4 regions of the Fodinicola acaciae genome follow, and region 1 is predicted to be linked to each of the others. Evidence: riboswitches for the same ligand, from Rfam matches in the RefSeq annotation. Region 1 holds a riboswitch; each other region holds the start of a gene.
The links. Region 1 has a riboswitch for cobalamin ahead of GNX95_RS04345 (ribonucleoside-diphosphate reductase subunit alpha). Riboswitches for the same ligand answer to the same signal wherever they lie in the genome.

Region 1 (7,740 bases):
AGTGCAGCGTCCGCGATCGGTCGACGTCGAGATCACCACCGCGCGAGGCGGCCAGCAACTCGATCGAGTCGATCGGCAGGATTCCTTTGCTCCACAGCGATCCCTCGTACGACTGGTAGCTGCCACGTTCCTCGGCGAGCTCTGTCGACGCGGCGATCGCGTGGTAGCTGATCGCCTCCATGCTGCGATCGGCGAACTCGACGGCCTGCGCCGACTCCATCGGAATGCGCTGGACGAAAAGTGCGTCGGTGAACCCCATCAGGCCGAGGCCGACCGGCCGGTGCCGCAGGTTGGAGTCGCGCGCCTCCGCAATGGTGTAGAAATTCACGTCGATGACGTTGTCGAGCATCCGTACGGCGGTGCGTACGGTCCGCGCCAACCGGTCGTGGTCGATGCCGTCCCTGCTCACGTGCTGGGCCAGGTTGACCGAGCCGAGGTTGCAGACGGCCACCTCGTCCACCGCCGTGTTGAGCGTGATTTCGGTGCACAGGTTGGACGAATGCACGACACCGGCATGCTGCTGAGGCGACCGCACATTGCACGGATCCTTGAAGGTGATCCACGGATGACCGGTCTCGAACAGCATCGTGAGCATCCGGCGCCAGAGATCTTTGGCTTTCACCCTGCGGAAGACGGCGATCTCGTCGCGGTCGGCGGCTTCTTCGTACACCTTGTACGCCTCGTCGAACTCCTGGCCGTACTTGTCGTGCAAATCCGGCACCTCGTCCGGTGAGAACAGCGTCCAGTCGGCATCCGCGCGTACGCGCCGGATGAACTCGTCGGGGACCCAGTTGGCGGTGTTCATGTCGTGCGTACGGCGCCGGTCGTCACCGGTGTTCTTGCGCAGATCGAGGAACTCCTCGATGTCGATGTGCCAGGTCTCCAGATATGCGCAGACCGCACCCTTGCGTTTTCCGCCCTGGTTGACGGCAACCGCCGTGTCGTTGGCGATTTTCAGGAACGGCACCACACCCTGCGACTCGCCGTTCGTACCGCGGATGTGCGCGCCGATGCCGCGCACCGGCGTCCAGTCGTTGCCGAGTCCGCCGGCGTACTTGGACAGCAACGCGTTGTTCCTGATGCCATGGAAAATGCTGCTCAGATCGTCTTCCACCGTGGTGAGGAAACACGACGACAGCTGCGGCCGGGTCGTACCAGCGTTGAAAAGCGTCGGCGTCGAGCACATGAAGTCGAACGACGACAACAGATCGTAGAACTCGATCGCACGGTCGTCAGGCTGCACCTCGCGCAGCGCGAGCCCCATCGCCACTCGCATGAAAAACGCCTGCGGCAGCTCGTAACGCGTGCCGCGACTGTGCAGCAGATAGCGGTCGTAGAGTGTCTGCAGGCCGAGAAACTGGAAGAGCAGGTCCCGGTCCGCGTCCAACGCCGAGCCAAGCCTGGCCAGGTCGAACCTTTTCAGAGCGGGATCGAGCTGGCCGAGTTCAATGCCGCGCTCGACGTATTTTTGGAAGTATGTGGCGTATCCACCGGTGATCTCGCCGTGGCTCGCGGTCGACGGCCTCCCGTCGATGAAGCTGAGTGCCTCGGCGCGCAGGTTGTCGAGGAGCAGTCGCGCGCTGACGTACGAATACTCCGGATCTGTCTCGACGAGCGTACGCGCCGCCATCAACGGCGCGAGCGCGAGCTCGGCGGCGGTGATGCCGTCGTACAGGTTTCGCCTGGTTTCCTGGAGAACCAGCTCCGCGGACACCGAGTCCAGGCCGGCGCAGGCCTCCTTGACCACCAGCGTGAGCCGCTCGATGTCCGGATGCCTGACCGCGATCTCCGGCGCCTTCTCTCGCGCTTTCGCGTGCTGCTCGCGATAAAGCACGTATGCGCGTGCCACTTTGTGGTGCTCACCGCGCATCAACGCGAGCTCCACCTGATCCTGGATCTGCTCGATGTGCACTGGACGATCTGGACCGGCGTCGCGCGACAACGCCGCCTCGACCTGGCCGGTCAGCCCGGCGACCAGCTCGCGTACCCGGCTGGAGGTTGCCGCGTCCGCGCCTTCCACGGCGAGGAATGCCTTGCTCAGCGCGACCGAGATTTTGCTGGCATCAAAGGCGGAGGTCTCACCGTTGCGGCGGACCACCGTGATGCTGGGTTTGGACATGCGTGTTCTCCACGGCGGTAAAATGAGCATGCGGCGGCACACTCATGACGACAGAGATCATTTCCGGCGTTTCCCGGCGACAAGGGAAAACAGCCGATCGCTAATCGGGCGTGAAAACGGCACGCGACATGACGGCTCCTCCTCGTGAGCTCAGGACAGGGTCGTACGCACGCCGATGGCAGGTCTTCGGACTCGGGGGCACCGTTGGCCTACTGACCGTCGCTTCCCAGGTTTGTCACCCAGTGCTGATGACGGCGGTCGTTCCCCCTCACCGCTGCGGGACAGTCCCGGACTCGCACCGGGTTCCCTGTTGCCACCCCCCGACTGGCCGCCGGGGTGAACCACCAACGCGCCTGACACTACATCTTGGGGTCGAGTCGTGGTTGAACCAGCCTATGTCGGCGTGTCGACCCAAGATGCGTCTGGACGCACGGCGACCGATCGGCTTCCGGCGCCAACTGTCAAGCCGGAGTGCGGCAGATGCTTGGCGTGTTGAGCCTGGCTACCGGCCAGAGCTGCGTGTCATCTGCGGACCGTTGTCGACCAACGGTGCTTGGTGCGGAGCGCTCGTACGCACACGTTGGACTTTTCGCTTGTAGCGAAGAAAACATTGTCCACAGATGTGTGTGGTGGCGTGGTTTTGTCGGTGTGGCCGGTATTATTGGAGGCATGACCACTCCTTCCGCCACCACCGCGCCAGTCGGTGACCCGTGGCCGGAAGAAGACGCGGACGCGCTCGCGGCGATGCTGCGCGAGGCGGAGCGGGAGTATCGCAAGGCCGCGGCGCGGGTGTTGAATATCGTGAAGGCGATTGAGCACAAAGAGGCGTACGAGCAGCTGCAGGCCAAGAATATCCAGCAGCTGTTGGAAGACCAGTTGTTGCTCTCCCCGACCGAGGCCAGTCGCCGGGTGCAGCGCGCTCGCGCGTTCTGCCCGGGCATGGCGTTGACCGGTGAGATGTTGGCGCCGAAGCTGGACCTCGCCGCCCAGGCCATGCGCCGCGGCGATCTGGCCGACTCGCAGTTGGACGCGATCCGTACGGTGATCACGAGGTTGCCGGCGCACGTGGACTTCCAGCAGCGGCGTGAAGCCGAGGCTGCGATGGTCGAGGGCGCCAAGCACATGGACGCCGGTCGGCTCTATCGGCTCGGCACCCGGCTGCACGCCTACCTCGATCCCGACGGCGCCGCACCATCAGACAAAGAAACCGCGAAGCCGCGCCGGGAGTTGCATCTGCACACCGGTCGCGACGGCCGCCTCGCGTTGCGCGGCATCCTGGACGCGGAGACCGGTTGTCTGTTGCAGGACGTGTTGTCGCCGTTGGCCAAACCAGAGGGCGAGGACGGCAAGCCGGATCCTCGATCGGCGGCCCAGCGCAACGGTGACGCGCTGGCCGACATTCTCAATCTCGTGGCTGATACCGGGAAGTTGCCGATCCAGGGCGGCGAGCGGCCGCACCTGATGGTGACGATCTCCTGGGAGATGCTGCGCGACTGCCTGGGTGTGGCGCGCGCGTACGAAGGCCTGACCATCAGCCCGGAAACCGCCCGCCGGCTGGCCTGCGACGCGGACATTATTCCGGTCATCCTCAATTCCGAAGGCGTCTCGCTGGATGTCGGCCGCAAGGAGCGCCTGGCCGGTCCAGAGCTGCGGAAAGCGTTGATCGCCCGGGACAAAGGTTGTACGCGGCCGGTCCGGCATACGAGAGCGCATCACATTGTGTCGTGGGTCGATGGTGGCACCACGTGCCTGGAAAATTGCGTGTTGCTCTGCGACCGGCACCACCGCGAAATTCACCATACCGACTGGACCGTACGGATGAACAACGGCCACCCCGAGTTCATCCCACCACTCGATGTGGACTACGAGCAAAAGCCGCTCCGAAACACCTACCACCTGTACGGCTGAACCGAACAGGTGGACCACCAACCAACAACACAAACGCTCGCTCCCCGCCCCAGCAACCAGAAAGCCGAGACGATGGCCAAGCGCGTGGTTGCGTCTTCGCGGCGTGCCACGAGTGCGAATGTGTTGACGGGTCGATCGCGGACTCTCGTGAGCCAGGATTCTGTGGGAAGCCGAGTGATTCGGGCGATGGGTGCCCGTAGCCGCGCCGCTAGATGAGCCGGATCTTGCCGTTGATTCCTTCCAAGCGGGAGTTGGATACGCCTCGGGTGATGGCGACGATGATTCCGTCGACGTGTCGTTTGATGCATTTGACGAGAGCGAGCGCCTCTGGGAGGCGACAGCCCATCTCGCTGGCGCACCACGTCTTAGGTATGCTGCGGCGTTTCCGGGCGGCGGCACGCTGCGGTAGAATTCTGGTTTGTGGTCATCAAGGTTTTACTGGCTGGCGCGGAGCGCGGACCGCAGCCGCCGCCATTGAGCGATCCTGGCTGACCCAGGCGACTCGGCTGGCTTCTCGACGCCGATCCGTCGCAGCCCATCGAACCGGGAATCGGTGAGATGCCGTCACGGCTCGTGAGGATGTCAGGAGTCGCACCGGCGGCATCAACAGGTCCTTCGACCAGGCGTGCAGCCGATGGCGTTTGCGCGCGTACGAGCGGAAATGCCAAGCAATGATCGAATCCCTTAGCGAACACGGCACGCAGCGTTTCACGGTTGCCGTTGCAGACGACAGTCCGGCGGACAAGCCGGCTGAGCGTCCGTCTTGTCGGCCGCACCAACGACAGCCAACGTGGCAGATCAAGTCCGACGATCAGATCGACGAATGAAAGCGGGCTATCCAGCCACGAGCGTACGCCGAGTCGAGTCCGTCCATGTCCGCCTTATCGGAGATCGGTTGACTCTGACACGATGTCATGGTCTGAGATGAGGTCGCCATGTTGAGTATCGGGGACACTTGTGCGCGGCGATGCTGGACGACAACGTGTCGCTGGCGGAGTTGCGCGGCATGCTACGACTTCGCCAGGCGGAGCTCGAACAACGCATCCAGGCCCACACCGGCCGGCTCGCGGAGGTGGCGCGGCGACTCCGATCGATCGAGACGGGATTGATCGTGACCAACGACACTCTGAAATCGCATCGCTGCCGGCGCAACGGATCGCGCAGGTCCGCGCTGAAGTCAACGACATCAGCGAGATCGGCGCCACCGTCGACATCCTGCTCCGGAAAATCCCCAAAGACGAACCGATCACCATTCGCACCTTCTATGGTCGTCTGGACGGCTCGAAAATCGACGTAGCCGTTGGGATCCCGCTCACCGATCACGCAGAGCCAGTCGATGGCCTGGACATCGTCGGAATTGCCGGCGGAGGAACGTGCCGCGACCGTCATTTACCGCGGCCCGCGAGAGGACATCGCCGACGGTTGACATCGCTCTGGAGAAACAGGGCCTGGAATCATACGGCCTTTATCGACAGATCGATCGCGACGGCATCGTCGAGCGGCAATGCCCGGTCCGTGAAGCCTAACGGTCCTCCAGGTCGCCTTCGGTCTCCAGGTAGATCTGTTGCAAGGCACGAAGAGTCGCCGGATCCGGCTCACGCCAGAGCTGCCGGTCCGCCGCCTCCAACAGCCGCTCGGCGATGCCGTGCAGGGCCCACGGGTTGGACTCGTTGAGGAATTTCCGGTTTTCCGGGTCGAGCGCGTACGTCGAGGCCAACTGCTCATACATCCAGTCCGGCACGACATCGGCGGTCGCGTCGTAGCCAAACAGATAGTCGACGGTCGCGGCCAGCTCGAACGCGCCTTTGTAGCCGTGCCGGCGCATCGCGGCGATCCAACGCGGATTCACCACACGTGAGCGGAAAATCCGTGCTGTCTCCTCGGTGAGCGACCGGGTGCGTACGGACTCCGGACGCGTGCTGTCACCGATGTAGGCGGCCGGAGCCTCGCCGGTCAGTGCGCGTACGGTGGCGATCATGCCGCCGTGATACTGGAAATAGTCGTCGGAGTCGGCGATGTCGTGCTCGCGCGTGTCGGTGTTTTTCGCCGCGATGGCGATCCGCCGGTACGCCGTGCGCATCGCGTCGCGCGCAGGCGCACCGTCCAGGTCGCGACCGTACGCGAATCCGCCCCAGGTCTGGTAAACATCGGCCAGGTCGGCGTTGTCGCGCCAGTTGCGGCTGTCGATCAGCGGCAGCAGACCGGCGCCATATGTGCCGGGTTTCGAGCCGAAGACTCGCAGGGTCGCCTGCCGCCGGTCGCCGTGCTCGGCCTCGTCGGCTCGTACGTGCGCGCGCACGAAGTTGTCCTCGTCCGCCTCGTCCAGGCCGGCGACCAACGTCACCGCGTCGTCCAACATTGCCACGACATGCGGAAAAGCGTCGCGGAAGAAGCCGCTGATGCGTACGGTCACATCGATCCGCGGCCGTCCCAGCTCGGCCACCTCGATCGGCGCCAAGCCGGTCACCCGGCGCGACGCGTCGTCCCAGTCCGGTCGTACGCCCAACAGAGCCAAAACCTCGGCGATGTCGTCACCGGCCGTCCGCATCGCACTGGTCCCCCACACCGACAGGCCGACCGAACGTGGCCATTCGCCGGTGTCCTCCCGATAACGCGCGAGCAGCGACTCAGCAAGCGACCGGCCGGTCTCCCAGGCGAGCCGGCTCGGCACCGCTTTCGGATCGACCGAATAGAAGTTGCGACCGGTTGGCAGCACGTTCACCAGGCCGCGCAGCGGCGATCCGCTCGGACCGGCAGGCACATAGCCGCCGTCGAGCGCGTGCAGGACGGCCGACATCTCGTCGGTCGTGCGGTCCAGCCGCGGCACGATTTCGGTTGCCGCGAAGGTCAGAATCCGCTCGACAGTGTCGTTGGAAACACCGAGAACATCGCGTACGACCTCGTCCGCCGCGGTCCAGCCGGCGGCCTCCATCCGCTCGACCAGCGACCGTGCCGTTGCCTCATGATCGTCCACAGTGGACAGTGAAGCGCCGTCGGTGAGACCGAGGGCTTCGCGCAGGCCAGGTAGCGCGTGGCGGCCGCCCCACAGCTGTCGTGCGCGCAACATGGCCAGCACCAGGTTGACCCGCGCCGCACCGATCGGCGCTTCGCCGAGAATGTGCAGGCCGTCACGGATCTGCGCGTCCTTCACCTCGCAGAGCCAGCCGTCGACGTGCAGCAGAAAATCGTCAAACTCCGCGTCATGCGGCCGGTCGTCCAGACCCAGATCGTGGTCCAGCTTGGCCGCCTGGATCAGCGTCCAGATCTGCGCGCGGATGGCCGGCAGCTTGGCCGGATCCATTGCCGCGATGTTGGCGTGTTCGTCGAGAAGTTGCTCCAGGCGGGCCAGATCGCCGTAGCTGTCGGCACGTGCCATCGGCGGCACCAGATGGTCGATCAACGTCGCGTGTGCGCGGCGCTTCGCCTGCGTACCTTCACCGGGATCGTTGACCAGGAAAGGATAAACCAGCGGCAGGTTGCCCAAAGCGGCGTCCGGGCCGCAGGAGGCGGACATGCCGACCGTCTTTCCCGGCAGCCATTCGAGGTTTCCGTGCTTGCCGACGTGGACCACCGCGTGCGCACCGAAATCCTCGGCCAGCCAGTGGTAGGCGGCCAGATAGTGGTGCGTTGGCGGCAGGTCGGGATCATGGTAGATCGCGATGGGGTTCGCGCCGAATCCGCGCGGAGGTTGCACCATCACCACGACGTTTCCA
Region 2 (7,740 bases), on a different contig from region 1:
AAGCAGCGCCGCGACGGCGATCCCGGTCGACCGGCCGGCCACCGCCTCCAGGTGAGTCTGCAGGAAATAGCGATAGAAGATCTCCTCGCCGACGCTCGCGGTGAGGAAGGTCGACACCGCGGCGACGGCGACGTACGCCGGATCCGGGTAGTCCTTGAGCGTCGGCACCGCCGGCGCCAACGGCGTCGCGTACGCCAGGCTGGCCCAGACCGCGATCGCCGGCACCGGGGCGAGCCACTGCCAGCGCGTACGCGGGACGATCCGCGGCTGCCGGACGTCGTCGCGGATGAACCGGAACGCCACCACCGGTACGACGACGAACATCAGCACTTTCAGCGCCAGATAGAGAATGCTGTCGCCAAGCGAGCCGATCCCGACCAACAAAGGAAAAAGCACGGCGAGCCCGACGAGCAACCACGTGCGCGCCACCGAACGCGGTTCGGCGACGGCAGGCGTACGCAACGGAATCACCAGAGCCACCGCGGTGCCGGCCAACACCGGCACCAGCAGCATCCACAGTGGACGACCACCGACGCCGCTGTCCGCCGACGAGCTCACCACACCGTGGCCGGTCGACGGCAAAATGACAACGCACACCACAAAGATCGCCGCGACCAGCAGCCAGCCGAATCTTTTCACGCCTCCAGCGTGGCAGCCACGGCGCCGCCGGACATCGGCTCAGAAATCGAACCGCACGTCATTCCTTCGATGTAGTCTCCTCGTCAGGGATCTCACAATAGCCGTCGACGCAAACGTCGGCGGTGTCATCGCCCAGCGGCACCAGCTCGATGTCGTCCTCAGCCATCCTCAGCCACCTTTCGCAACACCTGCGCGAAAACCTCGGACTCCTGCGCCCCTGACACGCCGTACTTTCCGGCGAACACATAGAAAGGCACGCCGCGGATGCCATAACGGGCGGCCAGCCGCTGGTCCGCGCGTACGGCGTCGACCAGCTCGTCGTTTTCCAGCACCCGCAGCACTTCGTCGCGGTCCAGGCCGACCTCGGCAGCCAGGTTGGCGAGCGCGGCGTGGTCGGCGAGGTTGCGTCCTTCCAGGAAGTACGCCGCGAGCAGCCGCTCCTTCATCGCCTCCTGCACACCGTTGGCCTTGGCCAGGTGCAGCACCTGGTGCGCCTTCACGGTGTTGGCCGGATGCATGTGCTCGAAGTCGTAGTGCAACCCCACCGACTCCGCGATGCCGCCGACTCGCGCGTTCATCTCCTTGACCTGCTCGGCCGTGACGCCGAGATGGCCGGAGAGGAAGTCGGCGTGCGACCCGTCGTAGTCGACCGGCATGTCCGGCACCAGCTCGAAGCTGTGGTATTCGATCTCGACCGGCACACCGGTCTCGGCCAGGCCGGCCTCCAGCCGTCGCTTGCCGATGTAGCACCACGGACAGGCGATATCGGACCAGATGTCGATTTTGATCGGTTCGTTCACGACATGAACAACCGCCGGGCGTACGCCGCTATTCCGCCGTCGCGACCGCTCCTTCGGTCAGCGGCCGCTGGACCAGCGCGCCGAACACCAGGCCGATGGTCGTCCACATCACCAGCTGCGTGCCGATCGAGGCGAGCCGGAAGTTCCACAGCACCGCGGCCGGAAAACCCGGCGGCACCTCGTCGACCGCCGGCAGCAGGATCGCCACGATCGTCGCGGCGACAACGAAAACCGCCGCACCGACCAGTGTCGCGTTCCACGCTCCGAGACGTGGCACCAACCGGCGGCCGACGTACGCGGCGGCCACCGCCAACGCGATCGACAGCACGACCATGGTGAAATACGTGACCGTACGCTGGCCGATCGTGTCGGGATTGCCAACCGCCGGCGGATTTCCGGGATACTTCAGGAAGGGCACCACGAAGGTGACCAGAAATCCGACCAGCGCGATGACGACCGAGGTCACCCGCGGACTCATCCGACCGATCCGGCCGTACGCGATGGCAAACGCCAGCGCGAAAAGTCCACCGAAGACCAGCGCGTAGACGAGCACACCCGTCGCCAGTCCGAGGGTGCTCTGCACCGCGCGGCTGACCAGCTCAGGTTCCTCGTGCTCGCCGGTCGCGGCGGCCATCGCCGACTCGAACGAGATCGCGCTGTTCACCGATGGCTCACCGAAAATCCGCCCGAAAACCAACGCGAGCACGCCGGCGGCAAGGCCGGCCAGCATGCCGCGGATCAGCAGCATCCTCATGATCGTGGCTTAATGGCAGGGAAAGCCGAGCAGGTGACGCGCGTCGTGCACGTATTCGTGCACGTAATGGCCGGAGATCAGCGAGGTTGCGCCCTCCTCCGCACCGACGAAGTAGAGCAGCACGACGGCCAGTGCCGCGACGAAAATGGCCCACGGCAGGATTTCCCTGACCGGAATGCGAATCGGCTCCGGCCTGGCCTGGGGTGTCGAGATGGCGCTCACAGCTTCTCCTCCTGGGTTGACGCGACCCTTGCGGCGGTGCGGACGACGACGGAGGGTCTGACTCGCGAGCTGAGGCTCGCTCACAGCGGCGCGACCGTGCCGGACTCTCACCGGCTTCCTCATTGCCGTCGAACGAGTGAACGCTAGGCTGCCGGCCAAGGTGGTGTCAATCGAGGAGAGCATGCTCACGTCGCGGCTTACGCTCATCAGCCACGCGCCGACGGCCGCGACACGCGCGGCCAGCTTCGCGATCGACGACGACGATCTGCTCGCGCCGGTGCCGCCCATCGGCCTGCGCGCCGGCACGTTCCTGACCGGCCCGGAGCGTCGATGCCGGCGTACGGCCGAAGGCCTCGGCTTCGCGGCGACCGTCGAGCCGCCTCTGGCCGACCTCGACGTGGCCGCGTGGCGCGGCCGTACGCTCACCGAGGTCGACCAGGCTGACCTGGCATTATGGCTGACCGACCCGGCCGCGACTCCGCACGGCGGCGAGTCCGTCGAGTCGCTGATCGCGCGGGTCGGCGCGTGGCTGGAGACCGTCGAGGGGCGTACGGTCGCCGTCACGCACGCCGCGGTCGTCCGCGCCGCGCTCGTCCACGCGCTCGCCGCGCCGCCGCGGTCCTTCTGGCGGATCGACGTCTCACCGCTCAGCCGCACGGCGTTGTCACGCTCCGGACCGTCCTGGACCGTCTCCTCGGTCAATCTCGCGGTTGGATCCGGACCGTCGTCCTCGTGAGCACGTGGCCGCACGACGAGCACAGCAGGCAAGGCGCCAGAGTGCTGCCGCACGGTGTGTGGGTGATCAGCACGGTCGGCTCGATCGCCGGATGCTGCGTGAGCGTCCAGTCGGCGATGAACACCAGCGTGGGAAAAAACGCGCGACCTTTCGCCGTCAGGTGATACGCCCGCGCGTCAGTGCGCGTGGTGCCGATGGTCGTACGCATGATGCCGAGCTCCACGAGCCGCGCCAGCCGACCGGACAACACGCTCGGAGCAATTCCCAGCGCGCGCTCGAACTCGGAGAAATGCCGGCCGCCGAAAAACGCGACACTCAGCAGGCCGACCGACCACCGGTCACCAAGCATTTCCATCGTGGTGGGGAAAAACAGCAGTGGATCGGCGGCGAAGCGGCTGCTGTCCGTACGTCGAAACCGCCGTTGTGCCTGGCCGGTCAGCATCAGCGGCTGACGCTGTTGAAAAGCGACTTCGGTGAGCCGCACCGGCTGACCACAGTCCGCGCAGCCGAGCGGCGCGGAGGTGACCTCGCCGCACGGCCGGTGCAGCAGATCCGGCAGGCCGCGCGGACTCATCCAGTCGCGTTCCCAGGTCCAGATCGCCGTCAACAGCTGCCACAGATCCAAACCGCGGCTGGTCAGCCGGTATTCGTGCCGCGTCCGGTTGCTGCTCTGGTAGGGCACCCTGACCAGTACGCCGGCCTCGACCGCGTCGGACAGCCGGCCGGACAGCGCGGTCGGCGAAATCCCGAGCCGGCGCTGGATGTCGTCATATCGCCGGACGCGCAGGAAAATGCTCTGCAGGATCAGCAAAATCCACTGGTCGCCGAGAAGGTCCAGGGTACGCAACAATGGCGCGGTCACCCGCGCATTCTAACTGGCTACAACAAGCGAAGCCTATTGACGGGTCCGGCTATCCGGGCCAGGCTGGGGTGATGACGAGCCAGCCTGTTGCCGTCGCACAGGTCGCCGGCGCCGAGCCCAACCCCTACCTGCTCGGCGTGTACGCGCCGGTCGACACCGAGATCGACGCGGACAATCTGCAGGTCATCGGCCAGATTCCGGCCGATCTCAACGGCGTCTACCTGCGCAACGGACCCAATCCGCGCTATCGGCCGGACGGCCGCTATCACTGGTTCGACGGCGACGGCATGGTGCACGCCGTACAGCTGGAAAATGGAAAGGCACGTTACCGGAATCGTTGGATCCGCACCAAAGCCTTCGAGGCCGAGTCGGCCGCCGGCAAGGCGCTGTGGACCGGCGTGATGGAAAACCCGAAGGGCAACCCGTTTGGCAACGCGCGCGGCCTGCCGCTGAAGGACAACGCCAACACCGACGTGATTTTCCACCGTGGCAAGGTGTTGGCCACCTGGTATCTGTGCGGCAGTCCGTACGCGATCGACCCGCTGTCACTGGAAACCCTTGGCGCGGAGGACTTTCTCGGCACGCTGGCCGGCGACATGATGGCGCATCCGAAGGTCGACGAGCGCACCGGGGAGCTTTTCTGGTTTGACTACGGACCGACGCCGCCCTTCATGCGTTACGGCGTCATCAGCGCGGACGGCCGCGTCACGCACCTGACCAATGTGGACCTTCCCGGTCCGCGGCTGCCGCACGACATGGCCATCACCGAACATTACGCCGTACTCATGGATCTGCCACTGGTGCAGGACCTTGCGGCGGCCCGGCAGGGTCGGCACAAGATCGTCTTTGACCGGTCGCTACCGGCGCGTTTCGGGGTGCTGCCGCGATATGGCAGCGACGTACGCTGGTTCGAGGCCAGCTCGTGCTACATCTACCACGTCGTCAACGCCTGGGAGGACGGCGACGAGGTGGTGATGGACGTGTGCCGGGTGAAGCGGCCGCAGCCGCGCGCCGACGCGGTGACTCCACTGGCGAAAATGCTCTCGTATCTGCGGCTGGACGCGCAACTTCACCGCTATCGCTTCAATCTCGCGACCGGCGCGACCGCCGAGACCGCGCTGGACGACGACAACACCGAGTTTCCGAGTGTGGACGCGAGGACGGTCGGCCAGCGCGGCCGCTTCGCGTACAACGTGCACATCTCGCCGGAGTCGACGCTGCTTTTCGACGGCCTGGTGAAATACGACATCAGCACCGGCGCCAAGACGCAGTGGTCGTTTGGGCAGGGGCGCTGGGGAAGCGAGGCGCCGTTCGCGCCGCGCGACGGCTCCACTTCCGACGACGACGGCTATCTGGTGACGTTTGTCCAGGACGAACGGGAAAACCGCTCGGAGCTGGACATCTTCGATGCCGCCGACGTGACCGCCGGACCGGTCGCCCGCGTGTTGTTGCCGCAGCGTGTGCCGCTCGGCTTCCACGCCACCTGGATACGCGCCGACCAACTGCGGAGTTTCTCAGCATGAAGTGCCATCCGGCCGAGGAAGCCGCGGATTTCGTCGCGCGAGGCTGGTGGAGCGGCGACACGATCGACGGCCTGCTGCGCGCCAGGGTCGCCGAGTCCGGCGGCCAACCGGCGGTGGCCGATCCGCCGAACCTGGCCGCGCTGACCGGACATTCGCCGCGGCGCTGGAGCTGGCACGACCTGGACGCGCAGGTCGACTCGCTCGCCGCGCATCTGCTGTCGTCAGGCGTACGCGCCGGCGACATCGTGGCCGTACAGCTGCCAAACTGCGCACAGCTCGTGCGGTCGTTGCTGGCGATCGTACGAATCGGCGCGATCGCCACCCCGTTTCCGACCGCCTTTCGCGAGCATGAGCTCGTGCCGATGTGCCGGCAGACGCGGGCCGTCGCGTTTCTGACCGCCGAGCGTTCCGGCGATCGATCGCTGCTCGAGCAGGCCACACGCGTACGCGACGAGGTCTCCTCGGTTGCCACTGTCATCGACGTGTTCGCCGAGCTGCCAAGCGAATCGGTGCCCGTACGCGTCGCGGATGTCAACGACTGCGTCACCATTTGCTGGACCTCCGGCACGGAGGCCGCGCCGAAAGCCGTGCCGCGTTGTCACGGCGACTGGCTCATCATGGCCGAAGGCTGTCGTTGGTCGGCACAGTTGGGACCGCGGGATGTGCTGTTGTCGCCGTTTCCGATGACCAACATGGGTGGCATCGCCGGCATGTTCCTGCCGTGGCTGATGGTCGGCGGCCTGTTCCTGCCGCACCATCCGTTCGACCTGCCGACTTTTCTGCGCCAGGTCACCGAAGAACGCGCCACGTACACGGTCGCGCCGCCGGCCCTGCTCACCATGCTCCTGCGCCGCGAGGACATCCTGTCCACAGTGGACATTGGCTCGTTGCGGCTGATCGGTTCCGGATCGGCGCCACTGACGCCATGGCTGGTGCGGACGTGGTCGGAGCGGCACGGCATCGACGTGGTCAACTTCTTCGGCTCCAACGAAGGCATCGCGTTGATGTCAGATCCGTCCGACGTGCCGGATCCGGATCATCGAGCCAGCTATTTTCCTCATTACGGCTCGGAAACACAGTGGCGCAGTCCGATCGCGTCACGAGTTTCCGTACGGCTGGTGGATGCGCGCACGGACGCGGTCATCACCACCGCCGGCCGTGCCGGCGAGCTGCGACTGGCCGGACCGACGGTCTTCGGCGGCTATTTCACCGCTCCGGACGCACCGCTGGACCGGTCGGCATTCGATGACGACGGCTATTTCCGCACCGGTGACGTGTTCGAGATCGCGGGCGAGAGGTTCCTGCGCTACGTCGACCGTGCCAGGGATCTGATCATCCGCGGCGGCGTGAACATCTCACCGGCCGAGATCGAAGGCCTGCTGGCGGCTCATCCGGCGGTCGCCGAGGTGTCGGTCATCGGCGTGCCGGACGACGTGCTCGGCGAGCGCGTGTGCGCCGTCGTCGTCGCCAAGTCTGGACCGCCGACGCTCGCCGAGCTGGTCGACTTCCTCCGGGAAAAGCGCGTGGCGTCCTACAAACTGCCGGAGCGGTTGCAGCTCGTCCAGGCGCTGCCCCGAAATCCGGTCGGCAAGGTGCTCAAACGCGAGCTCCGCGAGCGGGTCGGTGCGTTGGTCAGCCAAGGCTGACCGCGATCCGCCGGACGGCTTCGGTGACGATCTCCGGCGAGGTCGCGAGGTTGAGGCGTACGTGCCCGGCGCCGCCGGTGCCGAAATCCGGACCGGAGTTGAGCGCGACCCGGCCGCGGTCAAGGAAAACCGCCGCCGGATCGTCGCCGAGGTCCAACTCGCGGCAGTCCAGCCAGGCCAGGTAGGTCGCCGCCGGCGGGCGATAACGTACGGACGGCAGCGACTCGGCCAGCAGTGTCCCGAGCAGTCGCCGGTTGTCGTCGAGGCCGGCGACCAGCGCGTCCAGCCAGTCGCCGCCGTCGCGAAGAGCCGCGACGTGCGCGTGAATGCCGATGTGGCTCGCGCCATCGGTGACCAGCAGCGGCAAACTCGCCAGCTCGGCCACGGTGTCGTTGCCACCTGACAACAACGCGGCCTTCAGGCCGGCGAGATTCCAGCCTTTCGACGCGGAGATCGCGGAAAACGCGTCAGCGGTGCCGGAGATGCTCAGATACGGCACGAAATCGGCGCCTGGCAGCACGAGCGGCGCGTGGATCTCATCGACCACGACGCGTACGC
Region 3 (7,740 bases), 140 kb from region 1:
GCGAGCCTATTCGCCCGCGGCGCTCGCCAGACGGTCAATATCGTCGCGGCAACGACGCGGCGGACTCCAGGCAGGAGTCCGCCGCCTGCCGTCACAGCTCCGCGCGGACGTGCCGGGTCGCGGCGACGAGGTTGGCCAGGGTGGCGCGCACCTCGGGATAGCCGCGGGTCTTCAGGCCGCAGTCGGGGTTGACCCACAGCCGGCCGGCCGGAAACGAGCCGAGAGCGGTACGCAGGTGCGCGGCGATCTCGTCCACCGACGGCACTCGCGGTGAGTGGATGTCCCACACGCCGGGTCCGACCTCGTTCGGATAGCTGGCCCTGCTGAGGTCGTCGACGATCGCCATGTTGGACCGCGCCGCCTCCAGGCTGATCACGTCGGCGTCCATGTCGATGATCGCCTGCAGCACGTCACCGAACTCCGCATAGCACATGTGTGTGTGGATCTGCGTACGGTCGTCGACCCCGGAGGTGGTGAGCCGGAACGACTCCACGGCCCAGGCGAGGTAGGCCGCGCGACCGGCCTGGCGCAGCGGCAGTGTCTCGCGCAGCGCCGGCTCGTCGACCTGGATCGCCGCGATGCCGGCCGCCGCAAGGTCGGCGACTTCGTCGCGCAACGCCAGCGCGACCTGCGCGGCGGTGTCCGCGTGCGGCTGGTCGTCGCGTACGAACGACCAGGCCAGCATGGTCACCGGGCCGGTCAGCATGCCTTTGACCGGCTTTCGCGTCAGGCTCTGCGCGTACGTCGACCAGCGGACGGTCATCGGTTCGGGCCGCGACACGTCACCGACGATGATCGGCGGCCGTACGTAGCGCGTGCCGTACGACTGGACCCAGCCGTGCGTGGTCGCCAGGAATCCGTTGAGCTGCTCGGCGAAGTACTGGACCATGTCGTTGCGCTCCGGCTCGCCGTGCACCAACACGTCCAGGCCGAGCGCCTCCTGTTCGGCGACCACCGAGCGGATCTCCTCACGCATCGCCTGGTCGTACGCCTCGGCCGTCAACGCACCGGACCGCAGCGCGGCACGAGCCTTGCGCAGGCTCGCCGTCTGTGGAAACGAGCCGATCGTGGTGGTCGGCAGATCGGGCAGCGCCAGCCGTTCGTGCTGTGCTTGGCGGCGTTTGTCGTAAGGACTCGCGCGATGCCGATCGGTGTCGCGCACGGCTGTAACGCGCGCGCGTACGGCATCGACGCGGACGATCGGCGAGGCCGCACGCGCGGCGCGCCGAGCGGCGTTGACTTGGAGCTGCCCGGCGATGGCGTCCCGGCCGTCGGTCAGGCCCTTGGCCAGGGTGCTGATCTCCTGCAGTTTCTGTGCCGCGAAAGCGAACCAGCCGGCCAGCTGCGGATCCAGATCGCGCTCGAGCGTGACGTCGATCGGCACGTGCAGCAACGAGCACGATGCCGACACGTCGACGGTCTGCGCGAGACCGAGCAACGTACCAAGCGTCGACAGTGCCGCCGGCAGGTCGGCGATCCAGATGTTGCGGCCGTCCACCACGCCGGCGACCAGCCGCTTGCCGGGGATGCCGCCGGCAGCGGCGAGGTCGGTGAGGTTGGCGGCGGCCGGCCCGGTGAAGTCCATTGCCAGGCCTTCCACGGCCGTGCCGGCGAGCACCGGCAGCGCGTCACCGAGCCGGTCGAAGTATGTCGCGACCAGGATCTTCGGCCGCGACCTTTCCGCGCTGAGCGCGTCGTACGCGCGTTTCGCCGCCGCCAGCACGGCCGGCGGCTGGTCGGTGACCAGCGCCGGCTCGTCCAGCTGGACCCACTCGGCGCCGGCCGCGCGCAGATCCTGCAGCAGCTCGGCATAGCACGGCAGCAGCCGGTCGAGCAGCCTCAGCGGCTCGAAGCCGGCCGGCGCGCCCGGCTCCGGCTTGGCCAGCAGCAGGAACGTGACCGGACCGACCAGCACGGGCCGGGTGACCATGCCGGCCTCGGCGAACTCCTCGAGCGGTTTGGTCGCGTCGAGCCGGAACTCGGTGCCGGGTCCGAGCTCTGGGACCAGGTAGTGGTAGTTGGTGTCGAACCACTTGGTCATCTCCAGCGGAGCGGCGTCGGCGGTGCCGCGCGCCATCGCGAAATAGCGGTCGAGGCGGTCGGCCTCCGCCTGGTGCCGCGCCGGGATGGCGCCGACCATGATGGCCGTGTCCAACATATGGTCGTACAACGAGAAATCGTTGCTCGGGATCTCGGCGATGCCGGCGTCGCGTAGCTGCGCCAAACGCTGCAGTCGCAGCTCACGCGCGGCGGCCAGGAGCGTGTCGGCGTCGGTGGCGCCGCTCCAGTAGGACTCGACGGCCTTCTTCAGTTCCCGGTTGACACCTTGCCGGGGAAAGCCGTACACCGTTGCTGCCATGGGCTCTCCTTCGCGAGTCCACTGCGGACCGCGCAGGTGAGCGTCGGCGCCCAGGACCGAGCGCACCGACCGACCCACCCACGAGGTCGCGGCCAACCGCCCCGCGGTCGCGGGACGGGCGCTGGCAGGTCTTCGGACTCGTGAGCACGACCGGCTGCTCGCCGGTCACCTACCGGCCGTCGCTTCCCAGGCCCGTGCGGACCCAGTGCCGTCCCTCGTACGGGACAGACGGCTGTCGTTCTCACTCACCGCTGCGGGGCAGTCCCGGACTCGCACCGGGTTCCCTCTTGCCTCGCCGTCCACACGACACACGTGGACCGCGAACCAGCTGCGCGGCCAACTCTAGTCAGTCGACGAAGGAGTCGAACATGCCTGGCTGGTACGAGCCGGCCGGCGTACGCACGATGACGTTGATGCGGTTGGCCGCGTTGATCAGTGCGACCAGCGACACGAGCGCGGCGAGCTGGTCGTCGTCGTAGTGCTTGCGCACCTGCTGCCAGGTCTCGTCCGACACACCACGGTGGTGGTCGGCGATACGCGTGCCTTCCTCGGCCAGCGCCAGCGCCGCGCGCTCCGCCTCGGTGAACACGGTCGCCTCACGCCAGGCGGCGACGAGGTTCAGCCGTACTGAGGTCTCACCGGCCGCCGCGGCGTCCTTGGTGTGCATGTCGGTGCAGAAACCGCAGCCGTTGATCTGGCTGGCCCGCAGGCTGACCAACTCCTGGGTGGACTTGGGCAGCGACGAGTTGCTGATCACCATGCTGGCGTTGGCGAACCGCTTGCCGAACTTGGCGGCGAGCTCGTTCTCGAACAGGTTGATACGGGGTTCCATGACGATCGTCCTCACTCGTGTTGTGGACTGGACGAACACGAGATGCCGGCGATTCGCCGCGTGTGACAGTGACGAGGGCCACTGTCACAGCACGGTGCGACGTGGTGTCTGGTGAGCGACACGAGAGGACCGGCATGCACACCGAGACGTTCGTCGAGCATCGCAACCTGCTGTTCACCGTCGCGTACGAGATGCTCGGCTCGGCTGCCGACGCGGAGGACGTGCTGCAGGAGACCTGGCTGCGCTGGTCCGGCGTCGACCTGGACACGGTCGAGAACCGACGCGCGTACCTGGTGCGGATCACCACGCGGCAGGCGCTCAACCGGCTGCGTACGCTCGGCCGCCGCAAGGAGTCGTACGTCGGTCCGTGGCTGCCGGAGCCGCTGCTCACCGCGCCGGACGTGGCCGAGGACGTGGAGCTGGCCGACAGCGTGTCGATGGCGATGATGCTGGTGTTGGAGACGCTGACGCCGACCGAGCGAGCCGTTTTCGTGCTGCGTGAGGTGTTCGACCTCGGCTACGACGAGATCGCCGAGGCCATCGACAAGACCGCGGCGGCCGTACGACAGATCGCGCACCGAGCACGCGAGCACGTCGCCGCCCGCCGGCCGCGCGGCAGCGTCTCGCGTGACCAGGCCAGGGACGCTCTGCAGGCATTCCAACGCGCGGCCGCCACCGGCGATCTGCAGCATCTGGTGGACATCCTGGCGCCGGACGTGGTCTTTCTCGGCGATGGTGGCGGCGTCAAGGAGGCCGCGCCGCGGCCGATCGTCGGTGTCGGCAAGGTGTCCCGGCTGCTGGCTCTCGGCCTGGAGCAGATCGACGCGCAGTCGCTGCAGCTCACCCAGGTCAACGGTTATCCGGCGCTGGTGCTGCGGATCGACGGCGAGGTCGACACCGTGCTGGCCTTGCGCATGGACGACGGCCTGGTCACCGGCTTCTACGCCGTACGCAACCCGGCGAAACTCTCGCGCATGGACCAGGAGACGACGTTGCGGCGCTGACCGAGAGATGATCACCGTATGGCAGACATCGCATTCAGGCGGGCCCGAGCCGACGACGCGGCTGAGGTCGCCACGCTGCACGCCGACAGTTGGCGGCGGCATTATCGGGGCGCGTACGCCGATTCCTTCCTCGACGGTGACGTGGTCGCCGATCGCCACGCGGTCTGGTCGGAACGGCTCGCCGCGCCATCGGCCAGTGCGACGGTGCTCGCCGAGCGGGAAGGGGAGCTCGTCGGTTTCGTCCACGTCATGTTCGACAAGGACGAGCGGTGGGGGAGTCTGGTCGACAATCTGCACGTACGGCATGACCAGCAGCGCGGCGGCATCGGCTCGGCGCTGCTCGGCCAGGCCGCGCTCGCCATCCGCGATCAGGCGGCCGGCGATGCGATGTATCTCTGGGTCTTACGGCAAAACACCTCGGCGCAGCGGTTCTATCGCGCATGCGGAGCCGCGGAGGTCGAGATGGCCAAGGCGCCGGCGCCCGGGGGAGATCCGACCCGACTCAACGGCAGTCCGGACCGCCTGCGGATGGCCTGGCCGGATGCTTACGTGCTGATCGACGGACCGAATCGCACCGGCACACCTGGCGAATAGAGAACGCTGACGGGGTCGCCGCCAACGCTTGGCAGTCCGGCGGCGGCGACCAGTTGGTCATCCAGCTCGAACAGCTCGGCTCGACGCAGCGGCCACGGTGGATGTTCGTTCGGTATGTATCGCGTACGGCCTCGGTTGAACACGTGCAAACCCCAGCGCGCGGTCAGAAACTCCTCCAGCAGGTTCGGATTTTCCACCGGTGCGCCGATTCTTACGTTCACATGGCTCGTCGGTCCACCGCCGCGCCGCCAGCAGTCGTACGCGATGTGGTCGTCGTCGCGCCGTACGCGCATGCTGGACCATATGTATGGCAACGAAAATCCGCGCCGGCCGACGACGACCGGCAGCAGCCGGCTGGCGTCGAGCGAACGGAACACAACGCCACGGCGGCCATGCGCGTCGACCGAGTAGAGGCGCACGTTGGTCTCCCAGAACGTGCCGACGTACGGTGTCGCCGGCCCGGTCGACAGGCCGACGCGATACATCTGGAACGGGACCAGTCCGACGTACGTCGTGCCGTCGAGCTGGTCCGGTGAGGTGCCGGCCGGCAGCAGCGGCGCGACGAGCGCCGGATCGACCGGCCAGTGCACGAAAGTGAGGTCACGCCAGGTCTGGGTCTGCGTCGGCCGCCCTACCGGCCGCGGCGTCTCACGCGTGATCGGCTCGGCCGGCATACGTCGACGATACCTCGCGTTTTCGCGCGGCCAACGCGGTGACGAGCAGGATCACCGCGGCGAAAGGTGCGGTCAGGATCGCGCCCGGACGACCCCAGCCGGCGACGAACGGGCGATAGACCGGCAGGTTGGGCTCGTGTGCGAAGACGATCTTTCCCAGCAATGACACCGTTTCGACGACGCCTGGCAGCAGAAGTGCGATCACGTAACAAAAACCGATCGCGGTGAGGATCCTGCCGTTTCGCGACAGTCGCGGCCGGCTGCGCAGGACCCACGCCGCGACCTGCCAACCGGCCACCGCGCCGGCCAGCAGGCCGGTCACGGTCATCGTCGCGAGCAGCGGCGGATCGTCGCGGCGGTCGGCTTCGAACCACACGTTGACAAATCTGTTGGCGCCGGTGCGGATCGAGGCGACGATGTGCATGACCAGCTCACCTTTGCCGGCCTGGTAACCGTAGAAAGCCGGCTGTAGGTCGGTTTTTCGCACGACCTGCCAGCCGTCGCCGCGCAGTCGCGTCGCCGCCGCGGCGATCAAGGCAGCGGCGGACGTTTCCGGCACGTCCTTGCCGTACACGCGATTCTCCGCGTCGAAGCCGAGATCGCCGCCGAAGACGAAGCACCACACCGGGCCGCCGCCGTCGCAGTCAGTGCCGAATCCGAACGGATAGGGATAGTCGGTGCCGCCGTAGCGTCCGATGCCGGCGCCGGGGAACGCGGCGGCGACCGCCTGGTCGGTGACGGTCGGGGCCGGCAGCCGTGGCGCGGTGTGCCAGCCCGCGTACGCGCCAAGGCTCAGGCCGAGCACACCGCCGAGCACCGCGACGACGATCGCGATCGCCACCGGCAGGACGCCGTTGACCCGGCAGAAATCGGTCATCCGCGCACTTTACGTCGTATCATCGCGAAACGGTGCGCGCTTTCGCTTTGGGGAAGCCGAAGCGGCCTCAACGTGCGACCTTGACAGGCTCTCGCAAGCGGCCGATCATGCTGCTATACCGATTTATGTCGACCCAGCTGGCAGTGATCTTGAGTGCCGACACACGCAGCATCCGCGCCGTGAAACGGTATAGCCGAGACGAGGGATCAGCGATGAGGCCAGTCACAGCAGTGTTGTCCGCGGTGGCGATCGTCCTGTCGTTGTGTGCGCCGGCATCCGCGGCCGCGGCGAAGACCGGTCCCAAGTCGGTCGTGTACGTCGAGGTCAACGACCAGAGCATGACCAACGTCGGCAAATACACGCTGGCGCAGGGTGGCGCGCCGGTCTTCGACATCGCGGTCATCTTCGCCGCCAACATCAACTACGACGGCTCGAAGGCCTACCTGTATTTCAACCCGCAGGTGCAGAGCGTGCTGAGCAACGTCGCGACCCAGGTGCGGCCGCTGCAGCAGAAGGGCATCAAGGTCCTGCTGAGCGTGCTCGGCAACCACCAGGGCGCCGGGTTCGCCAACTTTCCGTCGCAGGCGGCGGCAAGCGCGTTCGCGAAGCAACTGTCCGACGCGGTCGCGACGTACGGCCTGGACGGCATCGACTTCGACGACGAATACGCCGACTACGGCACCAACGGCACCGGCCAGCCAAATGCCAGCTCTTTCGTCTATCTCGTCTCGGCTCTGCGCACCAACCTGCCGAGCAAGCTCATCACGTTCTACAGCATCGGCCCGTCGGCTTCGCGGCTCAGCTACAACGGCGTGAGCGTCGCCAACACCTTCGACTACGCCTGGAATCCGTGGTACGGCACGTGGCAGGTGCCGGCCGGACCGTCGGCCAGGAGCAAGCTGTCGCCGGCCGCGGTGAGCTACACCGACACCAGCGCCAGCACGGCCGCGAGCCTCGCCACGCGTACGGTCAACGAGGGCTACGGCGCCTATCTGACGTACAACCTGACCGGCACCGACTCGCACACCTACATTTCCGCGTTCACCAGGGCCCTGTACGGAAGCGACGCGGTCTATTCGGGCTGACCTGACCTGACCTCGGCCGGCCGGCCATTGGGTGCCTCGGATCGAATGTGCTGACTGGAACCACTTTTCGCGGGAACGGTGGGCCCAGGGTCTGTCTCCATATTGCGGGGGATGAGAGTCGTTTGGGCTCGGCTATCGCCCCGCGGAAGATGGAGACAGACCCTAGTTAGCACATTCGACGGCGTGGCCGGGATCGCAAACCGTCTCAATCTGAGACACCGGCGGCGGTGAGCCGGCCCTACCCTCTGGAACAACACTCGCGGCATTCCCATCATCACGCGACGCGTTGGCCCGGAGCCGGCGCGCCGCCTACCC
Region 4 (7,740 bases), on a different contig from region 1:
TTCGGTGCTGACACCGGAGTTCAGCTGGTTTTCCAGCTCGATGCCGCGGCTGAGCGCCAGGCCGCCCACGTAGACGTGCACGCTGGTGATCGCTCGCAGTTTCTCCAGGTCTGACAGCGCCAGGCCGGCCATCCCGTGGAGTTCCCATTCCACCTGGGAAATGCCGCTCGGCAGCAGCGGTGGCCGGCTGATCGAGCCGAGGATCACCGAGGCGGCCCAGGGGTGGCGGCGATACGTCCGCCAATGCAGACGCGCGACGGCGTCGAGGTGCGCCCGCCAGCCGGCCGGCCGGGGATCTGGCAGCGGCTCGGCGCCGAGCACGGTGTTGGCCATCCGCCGCTCGAGTTCTTCTTTGCTTGGCACGTAATGGTAGAGCGACATCGTGCCGACACCGAGGTCGGCGGCGATCCGGCGCATGGAAAGCGCTGACAGGCCTTCCGCGTCGGCCAGTGCGATGCCGGCGCGTACGACCGCGTCCACCGTCAAGGTGGGTGATGCCAAGGATTTCGCCAGCGGCGGCGGCGTACGCACCGCCGTCCCGGCTCCGGGCCGGGTCTCGACGAGTTCTTGCTGCCGCAGCCAGCTGAGCACCTTCGTCGCCGTCGCCATCGCGACACCCCAGTCCGCGGCGATCCGCCGCGTCGACGGCACCCGGTCTCCGGGTCGCAGCTCACCGCTCTCGATCTGCCGGCGGATTTCCTTGCCGATGACCACATACGGTGGATCGTCCGTCGCCATCGTCGTCTCCTCGCGTACTAGTGCGCTTTGCGTCTGACCATATCAGCGTACTAGTGCGCACTGCTACCTGAGGCGTAGTTTCTGCTTGCTGTCGCGGCAAAAGGCGATCGCGTTGGTACGGTGTACGAACAATCGGCCGGACCAGAGGATCGGGACGTATGACGACCACAGTTCAGGGAAAGTCCATCGCGGCGGGACCCCGGCGGTCCTGGTGGCGCCGGCCGTGGATCGTGCCGTTGGCCTTGCTGGCGTTGCTGTTCCTCGCCTTCTCGTTGCCGCCGTACGCGACGCTCAATCCGGCGCTTTCGCGCGTCCCATCCTCGTTTCCGTTGCACTATCCGCTGTTGGTCGCGCACGTCGGCTTTGCCACGGTCGCGATGGTGACCTGTTGTTTCCAGGTGTGGCCGTGGTTTCGGCAGCACTATCCGGTGGCGCACCGCTGGCTCGGCCGGACGTACGTCTTCGCCGGTGTGTTGCCGGCTGGACTATGCGGCCTGATCATCGGCGCGGGCACGCCATTTGGCCTCGTCGCCGCCGGAAGTGACATCTCGCTCGCGTTGTTGTGGCTGTTCTGCACGATGGCCGGCTATCGCATGGCGCGGCGGCGCCGCTTCGCCGATCACCGGCGCTGGATGATCCGCAGCTTCGCGCTCACGTTTTCCATCATCACCAACAGGATCTGGGGGATCATCCTGTTCATTGTGTTCCTGCCGCAGGCGACCGGACCGGAGGCGGCACAGCAGATCGGTCCGCTCGGCGCTTGGCTGGGCTGGACGACCGTGTTGCTGTTCACCGAATGGTGGCTGGTCGAACGCCGGAAAGCCTAGTGTCCCGAGTCTGACTCGGGACACTAGATCACTAGACTCGGTGCGTCTCCAGGGATTCCGGTGCGAACAGCTCGGCCGGCGTCAGCAGCCGCTCGGCCAGGCCCTGCTCGTACGAATAACGCAGGAAGGTGCTCAGCGTCTTTTCGTTGGCGCGCAGGCCATACGGCCAGAAGTCGGCGCCCATCACGCGGCGCGTGTGCTCGACCGCGTCGTAGAGCCACGGCAGCATGTAGCGCGTCGCGGCCGTTTCCGCCAGCTGCGCCTGGACCTCGTGTTTTGCCGCCGTGAACGCCTGAAAGAGTGACCGTGCCAGCCAGCGGTGCTGGTCGTAGATCTCGCGCCGCAGCACGATCACATGCATGATCGGGAAAATCCCGGTCTCGGCGAAGTAGGCCTCCTCCGCCAGCCGCGGTGCCGCCAACAGCCGGCGCAACGACCTGTCACCGTCCAACATGGACGGTGGCGTACGCGGACTGTAGAGCGCGTCGATCTCGCCGGCCAACAGCATCTCGGTCAGCGTACGGTCAGCCGGAATCGGCTCCACCTCGACACCACCTGGCAGCCGCAACTCGATTTTCTCCACGCGTCCCGGCTGGTGCAGGCCACCGGTCCGATAGCGAACGGATTCCACCGGCACATCGTGAAACTCGGCCAGGATGCCGCGCTGCCAGACGGCCGCGGTGACCTGGTATTCCGGCACGCCGACGACTTTTCCGCGCAGCTGCGCCAACTCGTGCATCGCATTGTCTGCACGTACGTAAATGCCGTTGTGCCGGAACGCGCGCGACGGAAACACTGGGATGGCGACGAACGGCGCGGCACCAAAAAGAGACAGGACGTACGACGAGAGCGACATCTCCGCGGCGTCGAACTCCTGATAGCGCGCCATCCGGAAGAAGGTCTCCTCGACCGGCAGCCGCAGATAGGTCAGATCGACCCCCTCGGGCCGGATCCGGCCGTCCGCGAGCGCCTGCGTGCGGTCGTAATCCCAGCATGCCAACGTGATCGGCACTCGTACGCTCACCGCGCCTCCAGGTAGGTCGCCGGGTATATGCCTATGCGTCGTAGTATTACCGGAACCAACTGAGCGTCCGGCCGGAACAGGAGGAGCGGACGGTGTCGCTGCGCCACGCGTTGCTCGCTTTGCTGGAGGCCGAGCCGATGAGCGGTTACAGCCTGGCCAGGTTTTTCGAGCAGTCGGTGGCCTACGTCTGGCACGCACCGCATTCGCAGATTTATCCGGAGCTGCGGCGGATGCACGAGGCGGGGCTGATTTCCGGCCGGTCGGAAGCGCGCGGCACCCACGCGACCAAGACGATTTACACGCTCACCAAAGAAGGACGCGCGGAGTTGGCGCGCTGGGTCGAGGAGGTCACGCCGTCGCAGCGCGAACGGGACGCCGGCTATCTCAAGGCGAGCTATCTGGAATACGCCAGCTTTGCCAGTGCGCGCAAGCAGTTTGAGGCACACCGCGCGCATCACGAGGAACAGCGGCGGCGCTGGGAGGCGCACGTACGCAACCTGGAAAACCGCGACACCGACCTGCTGCGCATCCGGCTCGCGCAAAACGCTGAGCTGGCCGACGCGGTGGTCGCGTACAAGGTGCACGTCTATCACGGCCTCATCGACCGTGCGAAACACGAAGTCCGCTGGGCCACCGCCGGCCTGAAGCTGGTCGACGAGCTGGAAGCCGGATTTCGCGCCGGAAAGAAGGCGGCGCCGCGCAAACGCAGGACCGGATAGCCGGCGCGCCCTGGCGTCTGGTTTCGCGCATCCAAGTGCCTCCCGACCCGCCGACGACTCAAGATATACGTATCGAGTGACCTAAACAACGCGGTGCGTAGTCTTTGCGGTGATTTCACGCGCTATGTCCGCGGAGACTGTTGTTTATGTCTCGCCATACCTATATCTTGGAATACGCGCCGGACCGGGCCCCCGACCGGCCCGGCGCACTCGACCGATGGTGCTGCCTGGTCGTCGGGCACGACTTCCATGGCGGATCGGTCATCGTTGTTTTTCCTGGGGTCGGAGCCCCCGGACCCCCGTCCGTGTGGTCGGGTCGCGTCGGGTGCCTGCGAGTTGGCGGCAGGCCTTTCCCCGCGTCGGATCGGATGGTCCGGTTCCGTTGGAAGTGGTGCGGCGATCGTCGATGGCGGCGCGGGCGTGTGATGTGGTCGCGGCGCGGGGCTCCTTGACACTGCGGAAACGGCTGTGGTTGCGTACGAGGGTTCGTCGACGGCAGTGGAGGAAGCCGGTGTGAATCCGGCGCGGTCCCGCCACTGTTAGCCAGGCCACCCAGCCCGGCAGCCAGGAACTCCGGCCGTCGATCCTTCGTCCCGAGGCGTGGACACCTCGAGGAAGGCGTGTCGATGCTGCGTGGCGTGCCGCTCGCACTGCTCGCGGGTACGTTGCTCGACGGCGTTCTCGGCGACCCGCGGCGCGGCCACCCGGTCGCGGTTTTCGGCCGCGTCGCGGCATCCCTGGAAAACCGGATGTGGGCCGACAGCCGACCACGCGGCGCGGCGTACGCCGCAACCCTCGTCGGCGGCGCGGCCCTGGTCGGCGTCGCCGGACAGCGGTCGTGGACGATCACCGCGGCGGCGACCTGGACCGTTCTTGGCGGCACCTCGCTCGTACGCGAAGGCCGGCACATGCGGACTTTGCTGGCCGGCGGCGATCTCCCGGCGGCACGGCAGCGGCTGAGCCACCTGTGCGGCCGCGACGCCACCGAGCTGGACGCGTCCGAGCTCAGCCGGGCGACCGTCGAATCGATTGCCGAAAACACCTCCGACGCGGTCGTCGCGCCGCTGTTCTGGGGTGCCGTGGCTGGACTGCCGGGCCTGCTGGCATACCGAGCGGTCAACACCTTGGACGCGATGGTCGGTCATCACAACCCGCGCTACGCGCGTTTTGGCTGGGCTGCGGCCAGACTCGACGACCTGGCCAACTGGCTGCCGGCGAGGATGACCGGCTTTCTCGCCGCGGCACTGGCCCCGACGGTCGGCGGCAATCCCGTCCACACCTTGCGAACGATGTTTCGGGACGGCGGCGACCATCCGAGCCCGAATGCCGGCCGGTGCGAGGCCGCGTTCGCCGGCGCGCTCGGCGTACGGCTCGGCGGCGCCAACCGCTACGGCGATCGCGTGGAGATACGCGGAAATCTCGGATCCGGCAGGGCACCGACGGCCGACGACATCGCGCGTGCTGCTCTGCTTTCCCGCCTGGTCGGCGCTGCGGCGGCGGTTTTGTTCGCGTTTACGCGAAAGGTGCTGTCATGAGCGGCGCGTTGTTGGTCGCCGGCACCACATCGGACGCCGGCAAGAGCATGGTGACCGCTGGCCTGTGCCGCTGGCTTGCTCGCCAGGGGGTCAAGGTCGCGCCGTTCAAGGCGCAGAACATGTCGCTCAACTCCGCGGTTACCCGCGATGGCGCGGAAATCGGCCGCGCGCAGGCCGCGCAGGCGGCCGCCGCCGGGATCGAGCCGGAGGCCGCGATGAACCCGGTACTGCTCAAACCCGGCAGCGACCGGCACAGCCAGGTCGTGTTGCTCGGCCGGCCGATCGCCGAAGTCAGCGCACTTTCCTACCATGAGGTGAAAGCGCGGCTCCGCGACGCCGTACTCGACTCGCTCGCGGACCTGCGCTCACGCTATGACGCGGTGATCTGCGAAGGCGCCGGCAGCCCGACCGAGATCAACCTGCGCGCCACCGACATCGCCAATCTCGGCCTGGCCCGCGCCGCTGGCCTGCCGACGCTGGTGGTGGGTGACATCGACCGTGGCGGTGTTTTCGCAGCCATGTTTGGCACATTGGCGCTCCTCGAACCCGCCGACCAGGCGCTGATCTGTGGTTTCGTCGTCAACAAGTTCCGCGGCGATCCAGGCCTGCTCGGTCCGGGTCTGGCCGGCCTGCGGCAGTTGACCGACCGCCCGGTGGCAGGCGTGTTGCCGTGGGTACGTGGACTTTGGCTGGACCTCGAGGATTCACTGGCGCTCGCCGCGGACCTGCCGGCCGTAGGACCGCCGGTCGGTGCGGACATGTTGCGCGTCGCGGTCGTACGTTTTCCGCGGATTTCGAATTTCACCGATGTCGATCCATTGGTCGCCGAGCCAGGCGTCGCCGTACGTTTCGTTACACGCCCGGAAGAACTGTCCGACGCCGACCTCGTCGTGTTGCCTGGCACACGCGCCACAGTCTCGGATCTGTCCTGGATGCGCGACAACGGCATCGCCGACGCGATTTCGCGACGTGCGGCGGCGAGGCAACCGGTGCTTGGCATCTGCGGTGGTTACCAGATGCTCGCCGGTGTCATCCACGACGATGTGGAGAGCAGACAGGGGAAAGTCACCGGGCTTGGCGTCCTTCCCACGGCTGTCCACTTTGCAGCCGAAAAGGTGCTCGGGCGGCCGACCGGACGCGCGTACGACCAGGATGTCGATGGCTACGAGATCCACCACGGCCGCGTTTCGGTCTCCTCCGGTGATTCTTTTCTGGACGGCTGCCGGTCCGACAGCGTCTGGGGGACCAGCTGGCACGGAATCCTCGAAAACGACGGGTTTCGGCGATGCTTTCTCGCCGAGGTCGCGGCGGTCGCCAACCGCCGCTTCGTCCCGGCCGAGGTGAGCTTTTCCGCCGTACGACAAAGATCGCTGGACATCGCCGGGGATCTGGTGGCCGACAACCTGGACACCGGTTATGTGCTGCGACTGCTGGAAGCCGGTCCGCCGGCCGGACTGCCGTTCGTGCCGCCAGGTGCGCCGGACCTTGAGGGGGAAAGCCCGTGACTGCGCCGATCTTTCCGCTCAGCGCGGTCGTCGGGATGGACGACCTGCGCCTCGCGCTGGTGCTGAACGCGGTTTCTCCGGCGATCGGCGGTGTGCTCGTACGCGGTGAGAAAGGCACGGCGAAGTCCACCGCTGTGCGCGCGTTGGCAGCGGTCCTGCCGGCGGTGGCCGTCGTCGGCGGCTGCCGTTTCAGCTGCGATCCGGCCGATGCCGACCCGTCATGTCCGGACGGGCCGCACTGCTCGACGGATCCGGCCGAGAACCGTCCGGCGCGGCTGGTCGAGCTGCCGGTCGGCGCGAGCGAGGACCGGTTGGTCGGCGCGCTGGACATCGAGCGTGCGCTGGCCGAAGGTGTCAAGGCGTACGAGCCGGGCCTGCTCGCGGCGGCACATCGCGGGATTCTCTACGTCGACGAGGTCAACCTGCTCGGCGACCATCTGGTCGACCTGCTGCTCGACGCGGCCGCACTCGGCACGTCCTATGTGGAGCGAGAAGGGGTGTCGGTGCGGCACCGCTCGCGTTTTCTGTTGGTCGGCACGATGAATCCGGAGGAAGGCGAGCTGCGGCCGCAGCTGCTCGACCGATTTGGCCTGACCGTCGAGGTGGCCGCGCCACGGAAGGTCGACGACCGTGCCGAGGTGGTCCGCCGGCGGCTCGGATTCGACGCGGATCCGGCCGCCTTCACCGCTCGTTTCGCTGAACAGGAACGAAAGTTGTCGGAGCGGATCGTACGCGCGCAGGCGTCGCTGTCCGATGTGGACCTGCCCGATGCCGCGCTGCGACAGATCGCGTCGGTGTGTGCCTCCTTCGAGGTGGACGGCCTGCGCGCCGACATTGTCATTGCTCGCACGGCAATCGCGCACGCGGCCTGGCAGGAGCGGCAGACCGTCGACGCCGAGGACGTCCGTGTCGCGGCTCGGCTCGCGTTGCCGCACCGGCGTCGCCGGAATCCGTTCGACGCACCGGGACTGGACGAGGAGCAGCTCGACAATGCCTTGTCTGAAGCCGATCCGCCGCCGGGGCCTGCTGGGCCGGACGACGACGGACCTGGCTCCGGCGCCGCCGCCAGCGGAGAAAATGCGATGGGGCCGTCCAAAGAGTCGGTCGCAGCGCCGACCGAGACCTTCCGTACGCGCCGGCTGGAAGTGCCAGGTGTCGGCAGCGGCGTCGCCGGCCGCCGGTCGCGCGCGAAGACCGACTCCGGTCGGGTGACCGGATCTCGTCCGTCCACCGGAAAATCCGGTCGTCCGCATCTGGTTGCGACGATGGCCGCCGCGGCACCGCAGCAGAAGGCTCGGGGACGCAGCGGCACTGGACTGGTCGTCCGGCGGGAGGACGTGCGGCTCGCGCGTCGCGAAGGACGCGAGTCGAACCTGGTGCTTTTCGCCGTGG

Region 2: it holds a riboswitch for cobalamin, as region 1 does, so the genes downstream of both, GNX95_RS25545 (CbtB domain-containing protein) here and GNX95_RS04345 (ribonucleoside-diphosphate reductase subunit alpha) in region 1, are expected to answer to the same signal.
Region 3: it holds a riboswitch for cobalamin, as region 1 does, so the genes downstream of both, metE (5-methyltetrahydropteroyltriglutamate--homocysteine S-methyltransferase) here and GNX95_RS04345 (ribonucleoside-diphosphate reductase subunit alpha) in region 1, are expected to answer to the same signal.
Region 4: it holds a riboswitch for cobalamin, as region 1 does, so the genes downstream of both, GNX95_RS21550 (cobalamin biosynthesis protein) here and GNX95_RS04345 (ribonucleoside-diphosphate reductase subunit alpha) in region 1, are expected to answer to the same signal.

The regions. Positions count from the first base shown of each region.
Region 1 covers NZ_WOTN01000001.1:944,942-952,681, reverse strand. The annotation lists gene GNX95_RS04345 (ribonucleoside-diphosphate reductase subunit alpha) at 1-2,119, opposite strand, end outside; cobalamin riboswitch at 2,280-2,480, opposite strand; gene GNX95_RS04340 (HNH endonuclease) at 2,789-4,027, shown strand; gene GNX95_RS44180 (transposase) at 4,236-4,439, opposite strand; gene GNX95_RS04330 (hypothetical protein) at 4,940-5,416, opposite strand; gene cobN (cobaltochelatase subunit CobN) at 5,550-7,740, opposite strand, start outside.
Region 2 covers NZ_WOTN01000002.1:2,168,294-2,176,033, reverse strand. The annotation lists gene GNX95_RS25560 (CPBP family intramembrane glutamic endopeptidase) at 1-639, opposite strand, end outside; gene GNX95_RS25555 (DsbA family oxidoreductase) at 798-1,439, opposite strand; gene GNX95_RS25550 (CbtA family protein) at 1,468-2,193, opposite strand; gene GNX95_RS25545 (CbtB domain-containing protein) at 2,203-2,415, opposite strand; adenosylcobalamin (AdoCbl) riboswitch at 2,418-2,557, opposite strand; gene GNX95_RS25540 (histidine phosphatase family protein) at 2,597-3,151, shown strand; gene GNX95_RS25535 (winged helix-turn-helix transcriptional regulator) at 3,114-4,013, opposite strand; gene GNX95_RS25530 (carotenoid oxygenase family protein) at 4,085-5,536, shown strand; gene GNX95_RS25525 (class I adenylate-forming enzyme family protein) at 5,533-7,182, shown strand; gene GNX95_RS25520 (MalY/PatB family protein) at 7,169-7,740, opposite strand, start outside.
Region 3 covers NZ_WOTN01000001.1:1,089,312-1,097,051, forward strand. The annotation lists gene metE (5-methyltetrahydropteroyltriglutamate--homocysteine S-methyltransferase) at 92-2,359, opposite strand; cobalamin riboswitch at 2,466-2,704, opposite strand; gene GNX95_RS05010 (carboxymuconolactone decarboxylase family protein) at 2,706-3,191, opposite strand; gene GNX95_RS05015 (RNA polymerase sigma-70 factor) at 3,326-4,195, shown strand; gene GNX95_RS05020 (GNAT family N-acetyltransferase) at 4,214-4,789, shown strand; gene GNX95_RS05025 (YqjF family protein) at 4,741-5,463, opposite strand; gene GNX95_RS05030 (hypothetical protein) at 5,438-6,340, opposite strand; gene GNX95_RS05035 (endo-beta-N-acetylglucosaminidase H) at 6,553-7,425, shown strand.
Region 4 covers NZ_WOTN01000002.1:1,342,843-1,350,582, forward strand. The annotation lists gene GNX95_RS21530 (TetR/AcrR family transcriptional regulator C-terminal domain-containing protein) at 1-738, opposite strand, end outside; gene GNX95_RS21535 (DUF2306 domain-containing protein) at 897-1,565, shown strand; gene GNX95_RS21540 (substrate-binding domain-containing protein) at 1,597-2,589, opposite strand; gene GNX95_RS21545 (PadR family transcriptional regulator) at 2,682-3,308, shown strand; cobalamin riboswitch at 3,774-3,904, shown strand; gene GNX95_RS21550 (cobalamin biosynthesis protein) at 3,935-4,843, shown strand; gene GNX95_RS21555 (cobyric acid synthase) at 4,840-6,348, shown strand; gene GNX95_RS21560 (magnesium chelatase subunit D family protein) at 6,384-7,740, shown strand, end outside.